Linked DNA regions of Methanococcus maripaludis. Each later gene encodes a partner of the first gene's protein in a complex. Links are inferred from orthologs where the notes say so. Each region holds a gene or a part of one and is shown on either strand. Other genes may lie near its edges. The genes, in order: HNP90_RS00955 and HNP90_RS06330.

The links.
Region 2: HNP90_RS00955 (region 1) and HNP90_RS06330 share a complex: the UniProt entries of both Methanocaldococcus jannaschii proteins name them as parts of the RNA polymerase complex. The link is inferred for Methanococcus maripaludis from one-to-one orthologs.

Annotation. Positions count from the first base shown.
Region 1 is NZ_JACDUL010000001.1:177,969-184,767, forward strand. The notes cover bases 2,363-5,092. They hold HNP90_RS00955 (DNA-directed RNA polymerase subunit H), read left to right. Parts: upstream 2,363-3,474; coding sequence 3,475-3,711; downstream 3,712-5,092. Other genes in these bases: HNP90_RS00950 (homocysteine biosynthesis protein), read right to left, coding at 2,363-3,221; HNP90_RS00960 (DNA-directed RNA polymerase subunit B''), read left to right, coding at 3,795-5,092. Also shown: HNP90_RS00930 (CatB-related O-acetyltransferase), read left to right, coding at 1-1; HNP90_RS00935 (TIGR00269 family protein), read right to left, coding at 19-954; HNP90_RS00940 (MoaD/ThiS family protein), read right to left, coding at 970-1,224; HNP90_RS00945 (4Fe-4S binding protein), read right to left, coding at 1,268-1,666; more of HNP90_RS00950, read right to left, coding at 1,680-2,362; more of HNP90_RS00960, read left to right, coding at 5,093-5,294; rpoB (DNA-directed RNA polymerase subunit B), read left to right, coding at 5,338-6,799. UniProt on the Methanocaldococcus jannaschii protein: DNA-dependent RNA polymerase (RNAP) catalyzes the transcription of DNA into RNA using the four ribonucleoside triphosphates as substrates.
Region 2 is NZ_JACDUL010000003.1:193,163-200,940, forward strand. The notes cover bases 133-3,091. They hold HNP90_RS06330 (DNA-directed RNA polymerase subunit L), read left to right. Parts: upstream 133-1,446; coding sequence 1,447-1,737; downstream 1,738-3,091. Other genes in these bases: HNP90_RS06320 (hypothetical protein), read right to left, coding at 133-215; HNP90_RS06325 (DUF2067 family protein), read left to right, coding at 833-1,450; HNP90_RS06335 (50S ribosomal protein L1), read left to right, coding at 1,913-2,554; HNP90_RS06340 (50S ribosomal protein L10), read left to right, coding at 2,568-3,091. Outside these bases: more of HNP90_RS06320, read right to left, coding at 18-132; more of HNP90_RS06340, read left to right, coding at 3,092-3,575; rpl12p (50S ribosomal protein P1), read left to right, coding at 3,660-3,959; HNP90_RS06350 (TATA-box-binding protein), read left to right, coding at 4,092-4,637; imidazole glycerol phosphate synthase subunit HisH, read left to right, coding at 4,649-5,260; HNP90_RS06360 (PHP-associated domain-containing protein), read right to left, coding at 5,289-6,188; HNP90_RS06365 (bifunctional ADP-dependent NAD(P)H-hydrate dehydratase/NAD(P)H-hydrate epimerase), read right to left, coding at 6,213-7,727. UniProt on the Methanocaldococcus jannaschii protein: DNA-dependent RNA polymerase (RNAP) catalyzes the transcription of DNA into RNA using the four ribonucleoside triphosphates as substrates.

The DNA.
Region 1 (6,799 bases):
ATTTTTTATTTTGATTGATTAAATCTTTTCAAATTTCGATTTTTCCAAAATTCCAAGATTTTTTAAATAACTGCACACCTTACAGACTTCGGTTGCAGATAAATCCCCGCAGATTTTACACTCTCCAGTGTAACCCGGAAGTTCGATATGTTCGAGAAGTCTTTCATAACCCCTTACAATTGAATATTTTGCACCAGGGTGGTTTTTTTCCAACGTATCTGTAATTTCACAGACTTCTGATCTAAAAGAAAGACATGAATACGGGCATGGTGACTTGTGGTATTTTAATTCAAGTAAATCTGCAATTAAAAGCACTTCTTCTTCTGGAATTTTTTCTAAAGGTTTTATTCGTTTAACAAATTTAGGATTTTTCAAACTTTTTCCTAAAAAAGCCAGTTTTTTAACGTCTCCTTCGATGTAATTCATCATAACTGCCTGTGCAACATCATCTAAGTTGTGGCCAATTGCAAGATAATCGCATTTTTCTTCAATAGATACCCGGTTTAAGATTTTTCTCCGTATTACTCCACAAAATGAGCATGGATTCATTGTTAAATTTTTTTCTTTTGCAAGTTTTACAATTTCGTCAAGATTTGTTCCAAGATAATCCTTAAAATGAACAATTCTGTATTCGATACCATGTTCTTCGCAGAATTTTACTGCTGCATCTATTCCATCAGTCCTATATCCTTCGATTCCTTCATTAACAATTATTGCAAGGATTTTAGACTTTGGAATCTGTTTGTAAAATTCATTTAATATATGGGCCATTACAAGACTGTCTTTTCCACCGCTTAGGCCCATTGCAACTTTAATATTGTTTTTAAGAACATCCCTTCCAAGGGTTTTTCTAACTTTTCTTTTAGTTTCTTTTATGAAACATGTCCTACAATAATTATTTCCAGAGTGTTTTTGGTAGTATATTGAAGGGCCACCACATTTTTTGCATTTCATAGTAATCACTTTAGGTTATCCGCCTGAAACTGGAGGATATATTCCAATTTCACCACTTTTATTAATTAAATCGTTTGAAGAAACGATTTCAAAGTCTTTTGAAACAATTATTTTTCCGTTTTCAAAATCTTCTTTTAAGTTTAAATTGTAGTCTTTTTCCAAAATTTCAATCAATTCCAAAACGGTTACTTCATCTAGATCTATTGATATTTTTAAACCTTCGCCAAAATCTTCCCTGCATTTTGCAAAGAATTTTATTGTTAAATCCATTAAACCACCTTAAAAAACAGTAAAAAATTAAATTCACTTGAAATTAAATTTCAAATATTTTAATTGCGTTTACAGGGCATATTTTTGCACAGTTTTTACAACCAATACATTCTTCTTCGTCGAGCAATATTTTAAACTCATTATCAACGGAAAGTGCACCAACTGGGCAGTGAACTACGCATGCACCACAATCGATACATTTTTCATCGTCTTTTTGAATCATTTTTGGTATATCTTCTGCTTCACCAAATTTCCTCAAAATTTCGAGTGCTTTTTCGATCTGTCCTTCATCACCAGTTAATTCGAGAATTAAGAATCCTTCTCTTGGTTCCATTTTTGCTTTTAAAATGTTAACCATTACACCAGTTCCCAAAACCACGTTTGAAACTACCGGTTCCCTTACGTTGCTTCCAGATATCCAGTAAAATACTCTTTTTTTCACTTAAATCACCAGATTAAATTTTATGAAGTCCTGTTCTCCCGATAAGTTTTGAGATATCTTCAGCCGAAACTACTCCTAAAACCTTGTTGTTTGAATCCACAACAGGAAGTCCCGAAATATTATTTCTGCTCATTTTTCTTGCTGCCATATCGATAGTCTCATCTGGTGTTGCAGATACTATATATGTGGTCATAATTTCAGAAATTGAATGTTTATCTTGAGCCATTGCTTTTGCAATATCCCACGAAGTAATTATTCCGGAAAGTTTGCCGTTTTCATCGATAATTGGAAGATGGTTGATATTATTTTCAATTAAAATTCTTGAAGCTTCTGTAATTGACATTTTTAAACTTCCAACAACTGCAGGTTTACTTAATATATCCTTTACAAGTTTCATTTTTGCTTTCATCGGTTTTGGAGCTGCACTTTTTAAAGGTTCCAATCTTTCAGTTAACGTAAATTCGCTATTTGAAATCCAATTTTTAAGTTCTTTTGAAATTTCTCTTGAAACTTTATAGCTTGAAACTGAAGCTGTTTTCATGCATTTATCGACTTTTTTACCTTCAACTTCAACTTCAATCGTTACTTTTCCAGATCTTGCCTGTTTGTAATTAGTAACGCCCAGTTCAGGCCTATCCCTTCTAGGAATTCCGTAATCTAAAATCGGAACTGAGATATCTTCGTCTTTTATTGCACATGTTTTTGCAATTTCCGCGTTTAATACTGGAATCGGGATTCCAATTCCCATGTAAAGCGTGCTTCCATATTTAGGAATTGTTGCGCCCCTTAAATATTTAGTACTCATTTCTTTTAAGTCACCTTGAACCATTAAAGTTCCAAATCCACCATTTGGACTGTGTTGGGTTCCAGCACCGGTAATATACCCTTGTGCACCGCCTAAAAATATTTTTGTACCCATTCCTATAGTATTGTAAGTTTTTGTTTCCGTGTTAAAATCATTTTGTAGTGGGTTTAATTGGCCTGCACCAGAATAATTTAAGTTTCCAAATTCTGGAAGCAGTGCCCCCATGTAAGTGTATATTTTTTCTTCAGTACTGTTCGTAGCTCCGTTGTATGACTGGTAGCAATTTCTTGGATTTACCAAAATTGCCTGATTTAAATCATCTAGGGTTATTGTTGTTGAAACTTTTTTTCTAGGGTAACAGTCCGTTGTATAACCTTCAGCAACAAGCTCGATTTCTTTTCCTGCTACAAGGTCTTCAAGTACGTGAGAACCGCCGTATGAAATATCGATATCATCATCGCTATTAGTTTGAGCAGCCCCTAAATACGCATCAACTGCTGCAAGTCCAGAATATGCCTCAACACCATTCAAATATGTCTTGTACATTTTTATTGGTGGATCGGAGTGTCCAAAATTTAAAAATGCTCCGCTTGAACACATCGCTCCAAATGTACCTGTCGTAACTACATCTATTTCAACTGCCGCTTTTTCCGCACCCAGTTCGTCGACTATATCGATCATCTCTTCTGCAGTAACCACAACTGCATCGCCATTTCGTATCTTCTCATTAATTTCGTGAACGGTTTTCAAAATATCAACCTTAATTTTATATATTTAAAGCAGTGAATGTATAATATCTGGACAATAATCCATCGGGTTAGCTCTAGAGTATATATACACTATAATATATAACCGTATCACTATTTTGCTAACTTGAAATAATTTTAGAAATATATATAAAGATAGAAAATAATATATATGAGTTACCACTATTTTTCATGATATTAATATTATACGCATAAATTTATTTTTATAACTATTTTAAACAAATGGAGGCCAAACTGTGAAAGTATCATCACATGCAATGGTTCCGACACATGAGATTATTCCAAGAGAAGAAATACCCCTTTTACTCGAAAAATACAATATAAAATTGCAGCAATTGCCTAAATTGCTCGATACCGATCCACTTGTGCTCGAAGTTGAAGCAGCTCCTGGAGACGTTTTAAAAATAACAAGAATGAGTCCTACTGCAGGCGAAAGCACCTATTACAGATTAGTAATAGCAACTTCACTCTAAATTGCTGGTTAATACCTGCTAAATATTTTTTAAAATTTAAAATAAGCTATTATTCCTTTATCTAAAATCTATGGGGGAAAATCATGGAGTCCCGTGTCGTTGTTGATGCATTTTTTAAAGAAAACAGTTTAGTAAAACACCACATCGATTCCTACGATGATTTTGTGAAAAATAAAATTCAAAAGATCATCGATGAGGTAACTGGTGTCGAAACAGAAATTAAAGGAGGATACAAAGTATCCTTTGATAAAGTGAGAGTTACAAAACCAATAAATAAAGAAGCTGACGGTTCTGTAAAAGAAATAACACCTATGGAAGCGAGAATTAGAAACCTTGCATACTCTGCACCGCTTTACCTTGAAATGATACCGACAGTTGGCGAAGATGAAGAAGAAAAAGTGTTATCTCCTGTTGAAGTTTACATTGGAGAACTTCCGGTAATGCTTGGTTCAGAAATCTGCCACTTGTGCGGAAAATCAGAAGAAGAATTAATAAAATACGGCGAAGACACAAAAGATCCTTTAGGTTATTTTATTGTTAACGGTTCTGAAAAAGCAGTTGTTGCTCAGGAAGACCTTATTCCTAACAGAATTATATGTGAAAAGGTAGAAAAAAACAATAAAATCGTAGATATCGCAAAAGTATTTTCAACCAGACATGGATTTAGGGCATTATGTACTGTTGAGAGAAACCCAGATGGGTTATTAAATGTTTCATTCCCGGGAATGCCTAGCACAATTCCACTAGTTATATTGATGAGAGCACTTGGTGCAGAATCAGATAGGGAGATTATCGAATTAATTTCAGACGAACCAACAGTTGTCATGCAGTTAATTGCAAACTTACAGGAAGCAAGAGAAGAGCATGCAATAAACACGACTGAAGATGCACTCGAACATATCGGAAAAAGAGTAGCTCCAGGACAGCCTAAAGAGTACAAGTTAAAAAGAGCAGAAACTATTCTTTGCAACTATTTATTGCCACACATGGGCGTAGAATCTGCAAAATTAGGTGCTAAATGTAAATACCTTGGAAGAATGGCTAAAAATTCAATCGAACTCTACTTAGGATTAAGGGTTGAAGATGATAAGGACCACTATTCAAACAAAAGGTTAAAATTAGCTGGAGACTTGATGGAAGATTTATTTAGACATTCATTCAACCAGTTGATTAAAGATATCAAATATCAGCTCGAAAGACAAGCAATAAGAAACAAAGAACCTTCAATTCAAGCTGCAGTTAGAAGTGATGTTTTAACTGAAAGAATGAGACATGCGATGGCTACTGGAAACTGGGTAGGTGGAAGAACTGGGGTATCCCAACTTCTCGATAGGACCAGTTACCTTGCAACAGTATCCCAATTAAGAAGAGTTGTATCCCCACTTTCAAGATCACAACCTCACTTCGAAGCTAGGGACTTGCACGCAACCCAATGGGGTAAAATATGTCCGTCCGAAACACCAGAAGGTCCAAACTGTGGTCTGGTAAAAAACCTTGCTGTAATGTGCAAAGTAACTACTGACGAAAGCGACGATAACGTAATAGAATTATTAAAAGAACTCGGGCTCACAAAGGAAAACTAAATTTAATATTGATCGAATTTAGTCAATTAAGAAGGTGGATACCTTGGAAAAGCAGACAAATGTATATGTTAACGGGAAATTGATCGATACCACAGAAGACCCTGAAACACTTGTTAAAAACTTAAGGGACAATAGAAGAAGTGGAAAATTATCGCCAAGCACTTCAATTTCATTCAATGAAGAAAGTAACGATGTTCACATTTCAACTGATGGTGGAAGGGCTGTAAGGCCATTAGTTGTAGCTGAAAACGGTGCTTCAAAATTAACCGAGGAATTACTTGAAAAAGTAGATGCTCAGGAATTAACTTTTCATGAATTAGTGGAATCTGGTGTTATTGAATACTTAGATGCTGAAGAAGAAGAAAACGCAAGAATTGCGATGTATGCAGATGAAGTAACTGAGGAAAACACCCACGTTGAAATCGACCCGCTTGTTATTTTGGGAATCGGTGCAGGTGTTGCCCCATATCCAGAACATAACTCAGCTCCAAGGATTACGATGGCTGCTGCGATGAGTAAACAGTCACTTGGAATTCCTATGGCAAACATAAAATGGAGAATGGATACAAGAGGACACTTACTCCACTATCCGCAAGTTCCACTTGTAAGAACGAAACACCAGGAAATCTTAGGATTTGATAAAAGACCTGCTGGACAGAACTTCGTTGTAGCAGTTATGAGTTACGAAGGCTACAACATGGAGGATGCATTCATTATCAATAAAGCGTCCCTTGAAAGAGGTCTTGGTAGAAGTACTTTTTTTAGAAGCTACGAAAGCTTTGAAAAAAGATACCCTGGAGGACAGCTCGATAAATTCGAAGTTCCTGAAAAAGGAGTTAGAGGATACCGGGCTGAAGAAGCTTACAGAAATTTAGGAGACGATGGTTTAATCGACCTTGAATCCGAAGTAAGATCAGGAGATGTAATTTTAGGAAAAACGTCACCTCCAAGATTTTTAGAAGAACAGGAAATTACCCTTCAAACAAAATCCCAGAGAAGAGATACATCCGTTACAATCAGACACGGTGAAGAAGGAATCGTTGACCTCGTAATTTTGAGTGAAACAAAAGAAGGAAACAGACTTGGAAAAGTTAGAGTTAGAGACTTAAGAATTCCTGAGTTTGGTGACAAATTTGCATCCAGACACGGTCAGAAAGGGGTTATTGGACTTATTGTTCCACAAGAAGACCTACCTTACACCGAAGATGGAGTAATTCCAGATTTAATCATCAACCCGCACGCAATCCCTTCAAGGATGACTATCGGACAGGTTCTTGAAATGATTGGTGGTAAAGTTGGTTCATTAGAATGCAGAAGAATCGACGGAACAATTTTCAGCGGCGAAAGCGAATGGAAATTAAGAGAAGGCCTTGAAAAATACGGCTTTAAGCACCACGCAAAAGAAGCTATGTACGATGGAAAATCCGGTAGAAAATTAGAGTGCGACATTTTCGTTGGAGTTGCATACTACCAGAAATTACACCACCTAGTTGCTGGAAAAATCC
Region 2 (7,778 bases), on another replicon or contig:
TAAAAAAAAGTAATAATTCATTTTTTGGATTTCTTTTCCTTTTCTTCTCTTTTTTTTATTTTGTTATAAACTGTACTTTCTAAATCACGGTATTTTTCGTGTGATTTAAAAAGTCTTTCTAAATTAAAGCTTTTTTTGATCCTGTTTCGCATACTTTTCCTAAATTTCCAGTGATCAAGCATTTCATTTACACTTGAATATGAAACATGTATCATACTATCCCTCCGTTCTTAATTATAATTTTCTTCAAAACCCGTTAAATAAATTTTTAGAGTTTTAATGGAAATAAAAACATGAATTGATATTATCCTGAATAATTAACGCTTTAAATATAAATATTATTGATTATAATTTATAATTATACGTTTAATTAAAAAAAGGACTTAATTAATCTGATAAAATTTAAAATGGGGATTGTAATAAAAGGGGCGGTGTATATACCAAATAATAAAAACAATAAATGCAGAAAAAATACACCAACGACACAAAAAATAAACTTTTTTAAAATCGGATTACTTTCTTTTTTCAAGATTAGCAGAATAGAATTTGAAGATAGAGGTATCCTGCAAATATTTGAGGTTTTTATCAAACCAAAATAATCAGATAGAAGTTCTGCAGGACAATTTACCCATATGGGCAATAATATATATAACATTTTGACACGACGTTGTATATTTCCAGTTTTAAAAAAACTATTCTTATTTTGCCAACAGTTTTATATTTTTGAGACGTAAAGTATAACTACATAGTTTTATATACGACACGGATTAACTCTTTTGAAGTTTTGTATCTATTTTTGAAGAGACTATTTCGGACCTATCTGGTGAGTATTATGAAAAGAATAATATCAATTAAAGGAACTGAAGAAGAAATTATCGAAATCTGCGAAAGAATATCTAAATTAGGCATTGATTATTCATTTGATGCGAAAGCAAATTATTCAGAGAATCGGGCATATAACAGTGCACGAATAAAGATATTTGGCGATGAAAAGTATAAACTTGCAGAAGATCATAAAAATATCCTGACTATCATCGATACAGTTCATAATAAATACAATAAAGATGCTAAAGGACTATTTGAATACAAATTAAACGATTTAAAATACCCAGTAAACAAAGACCTCGTCTTGGATGCACTCACTGCATTAAAAATTAATTTTAAATATTTAAAAGATGAAAACGTAATCAAGTGTGAACATAAAATAGAAGAGATTAATGGTATCTTAAAAGACATTCTTGATATTTACTCTGAACTCAGCTTTTATAATATTGGATCAAAACCTGTTAAAAACGTAATAACTCTTGCGGCATACATAACAGGGCGAGATATCGATGAATTAATCGAAGAAGGACTTGAAAAAGAACTATTTAGGGAAGAAGACGAGAAAATTGTTCTTAATAAGGATATAGATTTAACAAGAAAAGAACTTTTGAGTGTGAAAAAATGAACTACGTTAACATTCTTGAAAAAAGCAAAAACTTTATCGAATTAGAATTGGTAAATGACGACCATTCTTTGAGCAACTTAATAAAAGAAGTATTGTTATCCAAAAAAGGTGTAATTCTCGCATCATACGGTGTGGAACATCCGGTTTTAGATCCAGATACTGGAAGATACATCTCAAACCCGACAATCATGCTAAAAACCGATGAAAAAACAGATGCAGAAAAAGTTTTAAAAGAAGCTTTAAAAGACATCGTCGATCTCTGCAACAAAACACTTAAAGAATTATAATTAATAATTTAATAGATATAAATTCTTTTTTAACTAAATACTGGCATTTTTAACCCGACTTTTAAAAAATTGACTTCTTTTACCTCAGAAACTTATATATAATAGTAAGCGATAGTATGTCTGCCCCATGTTTAGATCGCATTGGTGCGGTTAAATAATTACAGGAGGCATCAACATGGACAGTGACAAAATACTGAATGCAGTGAAGGAGGCTCGAACTCTTGCTAAGCCGCGGAACTTCACGCAATCCGTTGATCTCATCGTCAACTTGAAAGAGTTGGATCTTACAAGACCTGAAAACAGGTTAAAAGAACAGATCGTTTTACCAAGTGGAAGAGGTAAAGACGTTGCGATTGCGGTTATTGCGAAAGGTGACTTGGCTGCTCAAGCAGAAGACATGGGCCTCACTGTAATAAGACAGGAAGAATTAGAAGAATTAGGTAAAAACAAAAAAACAGCTAAAAAAATTGCTAACGCACACGGCTTCTTTATCGCTCAAGCTGATATGATGCCATTGGTGGGTAAATCATTAGGTCCTGTTTTAGGTCCTAGAGGTAAAATGCCACAACCTGTGCCTGCAAATGCAAATTTAGCGCCTTTAGTTGCTAGATTCCAAAAAACTGTTGCAATCAACACAAGGGATAAATCATTATTCCAAGTGTACATTGGACATGAATCAATGAGCGATGAAGAGCTTGCTGCAAATGCTGAAGCAATTTTAAACGTAGTGTCCAAAAAATACGAAAAAGGACTCTACCACGTTAAAAGTGCATTTACAAAACTTACAATGGGCGCAGCTGCTCCTATTGAGAAATAGAGGGGTTGAAAATATGATCGACGCTAAATCAGAACATAAGATTGCCCCTTGGAAAATTGAAGAAGTTAATGCATTAAAAGAATTACTTAAAAGTACAAGCATTATTGCATTAATTGACATGATGGAAGTTCCTGCGGTACAACTCCAAGAAATCAGGGACAAAATCAGAGACCAAATGACATTAAAAATGTCAAGAAACACACTCATGAAAAGGGCAATTGAGGAAGTTGCTGAAGAAACCGGAAATCCTGAATTTGCTAAATTAGCAGATTACTTGGACAAAGGTGCTGCAATCATTGCTACCGAAATGAACCCATTCAAATTATTCAAAACACTTGACGAAAGCAAAAGCCCTGCACCTGTTAAAGGAGGCGCTACTGCACCATGCGATATTGAAGTTAAAGCTGGTTCAACAGGAATGCCACCAGGACCATTCTTAAGTGAATTGAAAGCAGTTGGAATCCCTGCTGCTATTGATAAGGGTAAAATCGGAATCAAAGAAGACAAAGTCGTCGTTAAAGAAGGCGAAGTTGTCTCACAAAAGCTTGCTGTTGTACTCTCTGCATTAGGTATTAAACCAGTTACAGTTGGTTTAAACGTACTCGGAGTTTACGAAGATGGTGTTATATACACTGAAAGCGATTTAAAAATCGATGAAGAAGAATTCATCGGAAAAATTCAAAAAGCTTACACAAGCGCATTCAACTTGTCAGTTAACGCTGTTATCCCAACAAGCGCGACAATTGAAACAATCGTTCAAAAAGCATTCAATGATGCAAAAGCTGTATCAGTTGAAAGTGCATTCGTAACAGATAAAACCGCTGATGCAATCCTTGGAAAAGCTTACGCTCAAATGATTGCTGTTGCAGGTCTTGCTGGCGATGACGCTTTAGACGAAGAATTAATAGAAAAAATGTCATCAGGCGCAGCTGCACCAGTTGAAGAAGCTCCTGTTGAGGAAAAGAAAGAAGAGAAAAAAGAAGAAGCTGCACCAGCTGCAGGTCTTGGAATGCTCTTCTAAAATAATTTATAATACAATACAAAAAAATATATATACAAACGGATAATTTCAAAAAAAAGTTCATGCATCTTGGAGGTGTACTTTATGGAATACATATACGCAGCATTATTATTAAATTCCGCAGGTAAAGAAATCACAGAAGACGCTGTTAAAGCTATCTTAGTAGCTGGCGGCGTTGAAGCAAACGAAGCTAGAGTTAAAGCTTTGGTTGCTGCTTTAGAAGGCGTTGATATTGCAGAAGCTATCGAAAAAGCTGCAATCGCACCAGTAGCTGCTGCTGCTCCTGCAGCTGCTGCAGCTGCACCAGTTGAAGAGAAAAAAGAAGAGAAAAAAGAAGACACAACCGCAGCTGCTGCTGCAGGTCTCGGTGCTTTATTCGGATAATTACATTTTCCGAATATTCTCTTTTTATTTTTGGCAAATTAATTTATATATTTAAATATATAATTAAAGATATAAACGTTTATATACTATATAAATAGAAATTTATACCAGATATTTAAACTGGTGAAAATGATGGAACCTGAAATCAAAATCGTAAACGTAGTTGTATCAACGCAGATTGGAACAGATATTGACTTGGAATATGCCGCAGATATATTAGATAACGCAGAATATGAACCTGAACAGTTCCCCGGACTTGTTTGTAGATTGAGCGATCCAAAGGTTGCACTTTTGATATTTAGAAGCGGTAAATTAAATTGTACCGGTGCAAAGAGCAAAGACGATGCAGTAATTGCAATAAACAAAATAATTAAAGAATTACAGGAAGCGGGAATGGACATCATCGACAATCCTGAAGTAAACGTACAAAACATGGTTGCTACAACCGAACTTGGAATGGAACCTAACTTAGACGATATATCCACCTTAGAATGCACCGAATATGAACCCGAACAGTTCCCAGGATTAGTTTACAGATTGAGCGATCCAAAGGTTGTTGTGTTAATATTCGGTAGTGGAAAAGTTGTAATTACCGGATTAAAAAGAATAGATGATGCATACGTTGCATTTAATAAGATTTTGACCACATTAAAAGAACTTGAAGAAGAATTATACTAAACGGGATAATCGTGATTGCAATAATTGATTATAATGCAGGCAACTTGCGGAGTATCGAAAAGGCACTTGAACTGTACACAAAAGATATTGTTGTTACAAGTGACCCCGAAATACTCCTAAGTGCTGACAAACTAGTTCTCCCAGGTGTTGGAAATTTTGGAGACTCCATGAAAAATATTTCTCAAAAAACTGGAGACTGTTCTTTAAATGAAATAATTAACAAATGCGTTCAAAAGGTTCCTTTTTTAGGAATTTGTCTTGGAATGCAGTTGTTACTTGAAAAAAGTGAAGAATGTCCCGAAATTCCCGGTCTTGGAGTAATAAAAGGAGACGTTATAAAATTTAGACATTCTGAAAAAATCCCCCATATGGGCTGGAATACAGTAAACCAGGTTCAAGATATCCCCCTTTTTGAAGGAATAGCAAATAATGAATATTTTTACTTTGTACATTCATATCACGTGAACCCTTCAGAAAAGGACGTGATTTCAGGAACTACTAATTACGGCTACGAATTCCCCTGTGTTTTAAATAAAAAAAACGTTTATGCTACCCAGTTCCATCCTGAAAAAAGTGGTAAAAACGGTTTAAAAATGATTAAAAACTTTGTTGAATTAATTTAATCATTTAAAAAATAAAAAAACTTAAAAACTAAATAACTTCTTGAATTACTTCTTTTAATTTCTGTTTTGCTTTTTTCTTAAGATATATATTTCCTAAAAACCCTGCAACAAGTGGGAGTGGCGTTCCAATATACATCAACCCGCCAAATGCTGCGAGACCTTTTTTAAATTTCGAACAGTTGTAGTTTACAATATTATCTTCTTTTTTAACCATTGATTTTAAAAGCGCTTTTTCTGAAGCATAGATAACATTGTAACTCCACAGAATTATATCTGAAAGTGGGGTTGGAGTTCCTTCGTAAGTTGTTTTTCTGTGCTTTATAGCATTAAATAAATCATCTGCACAGTTTCCTTCAAATTTAGTGTTTCCATTTCCAATCATTCTTGCTAAATGCGCATCACTATTTCCTAAAAATGCAAAAGGGGACTTGTGGTAGTTTTTCAAAACCTTATCGAGTGCAATGTTGTTTACAATTCCATCTCTATGGTATGCATTGTAAACTTCAACACCATCAAAATCAAGTTCAAACATCTTATCTCCGATTGCCTCACAAATCGGGCTGTATGGGTGGGGACATACTGCAAGTCCACCCTGTTCATGGATTCTTTCGATGGTTTCTTCAGCGCTCAATCTTTTTGGGATATCTTCATTTAGGTATAACCCCAAGATTTCACCGTCTTTTGACATTATCTCGCTTCCAACTACAACTTCGATTCCGAACTCTTTTTCATACTTTTTCGTTTCAAGAGCTCCTTTAATAGTATTGTGGTCAGTTACTGCAATTATGTCCATATTATTTGCTTTTGCACATTTCAATACCTTTAAAGGTTCTTCGACAGAATCTGGAAATTTTAATCCCATGTATTTCATCATTCCAGAATATTTGGTGTGAATGTGCATGTCTGCCTTAAATACGTCATTTTCCATGAGGTCCCTCAATAAATTATTGCATTAAATTAGTAGATCTTTAAGTGCTTTTGGCAATATTTTGATGATATCTGTTGAATTATAATAGTATCCAAACTCTTTTTCCAGCATATCTCCACAGTATCCGTTTATGTACGTTCCACAGCATGCTGAAGGAAATGCATCATTGCAAGAATAAATTGCACCGATAATTCCGCATAATATATCTCCAGTTCCCCCAACAGTCATTCCTTGGTTTCCAGTAATGTTCATTTTGATGCTATCAGAATTAAACACGATATCAGTACTGCCTTTTAAAACTACGGTTGACTTAAATTCTGAACTTTCGATATAATTTTCGATGTATTCAAATTCTTTTTTGTGCGGGGTAAATATAAAATTATTTCTAAATTCAAAATTTTCATAATCTATCAACTTTATTGCATCCGCATCAATAACTACTTTTCCATTTATTTTGTTAATGTAGGAATTTACAAACTCTTTTGTATCAGAATTTAAAGAAATCCCGCTTCCTAAAACCGTGCAATCGTAATTTTTAGACAGATTTAAAAGTTCTTCTACATTTTTATAGCCGATATAATCCCCATTTAATTCGTATGGCATTAATTCAGGATAATTTTTAACTGTATTCATAACTTTTGAAACTGAAGCAACTGTAACAATATCTGCAAATTTAGAAGCTGCAAGGGCTGAAAAAACAGGAGCACCGTGATATTCTTTTGAGCCCCCAATGATCAGCACTTTTCCATTCTGCCCCTTATGAGAATCGGGTTTTCTTTCGTTCAACAAGTGAAAATCCCCTTTTCCAATCATATTTTCAATATATCTTGGAATTCCAATACTTTTCACAACAAAATTTTTATTTTTATTTTCAAATTTTCGTTTGTGAAGTATAACTTCCAGATCGGACTTTAAATTTCCTGTTTGAATATCTACACTGAGTATTTTCAAATTTTCATAGTATTTGGACTTTAAAACATTTAAATAATCAACTATTATTGAATAAGGATTTTTTAAAGTTCCAATAACTCCTGTTCCAAGCATCGAATCAATTATCAGTACATTTTCATTTTTTAATTCCTTTTCAATCTGTTTTATTAACTCCATTACATTTTCATTTTCTAAAATATTTAGGTAATCCAGAGCACCAAAAAATTCCATATATTTTATGATGTTAAAGTTAATTTGAGTTTCAGAAGTTCTTATTTTTTGTTCATTTCCAATTAATACGACAAATGTAGCAAAATTATTCGCTAAGTGTCTTGCAATAACAAAACCATCTCCACCATTATTTCCAGTACCGCACAATACATACGCTTTTGAAAAATCAAAGTTTAAATTAACAATTTCTTCATAAACTGCCGTTCCAGCGTTTTCCATTAACTTTTCTTTTGAGATTCCGTACTGTTCAGAATTTTCGTCAATTACCTTGATTTCAGAAGAAGATACGTCGTTTTTATCATTAATCTTGAGTTTTTCTCTTAGCTGTTCGAATTTTAGAATATTTCCTCTTTTCTGAACGCATTTGATGTCTTTCATGCCTTTCAACACCTGAAAACTGAATTTATTATTTGACTTAAATCCGAAAAA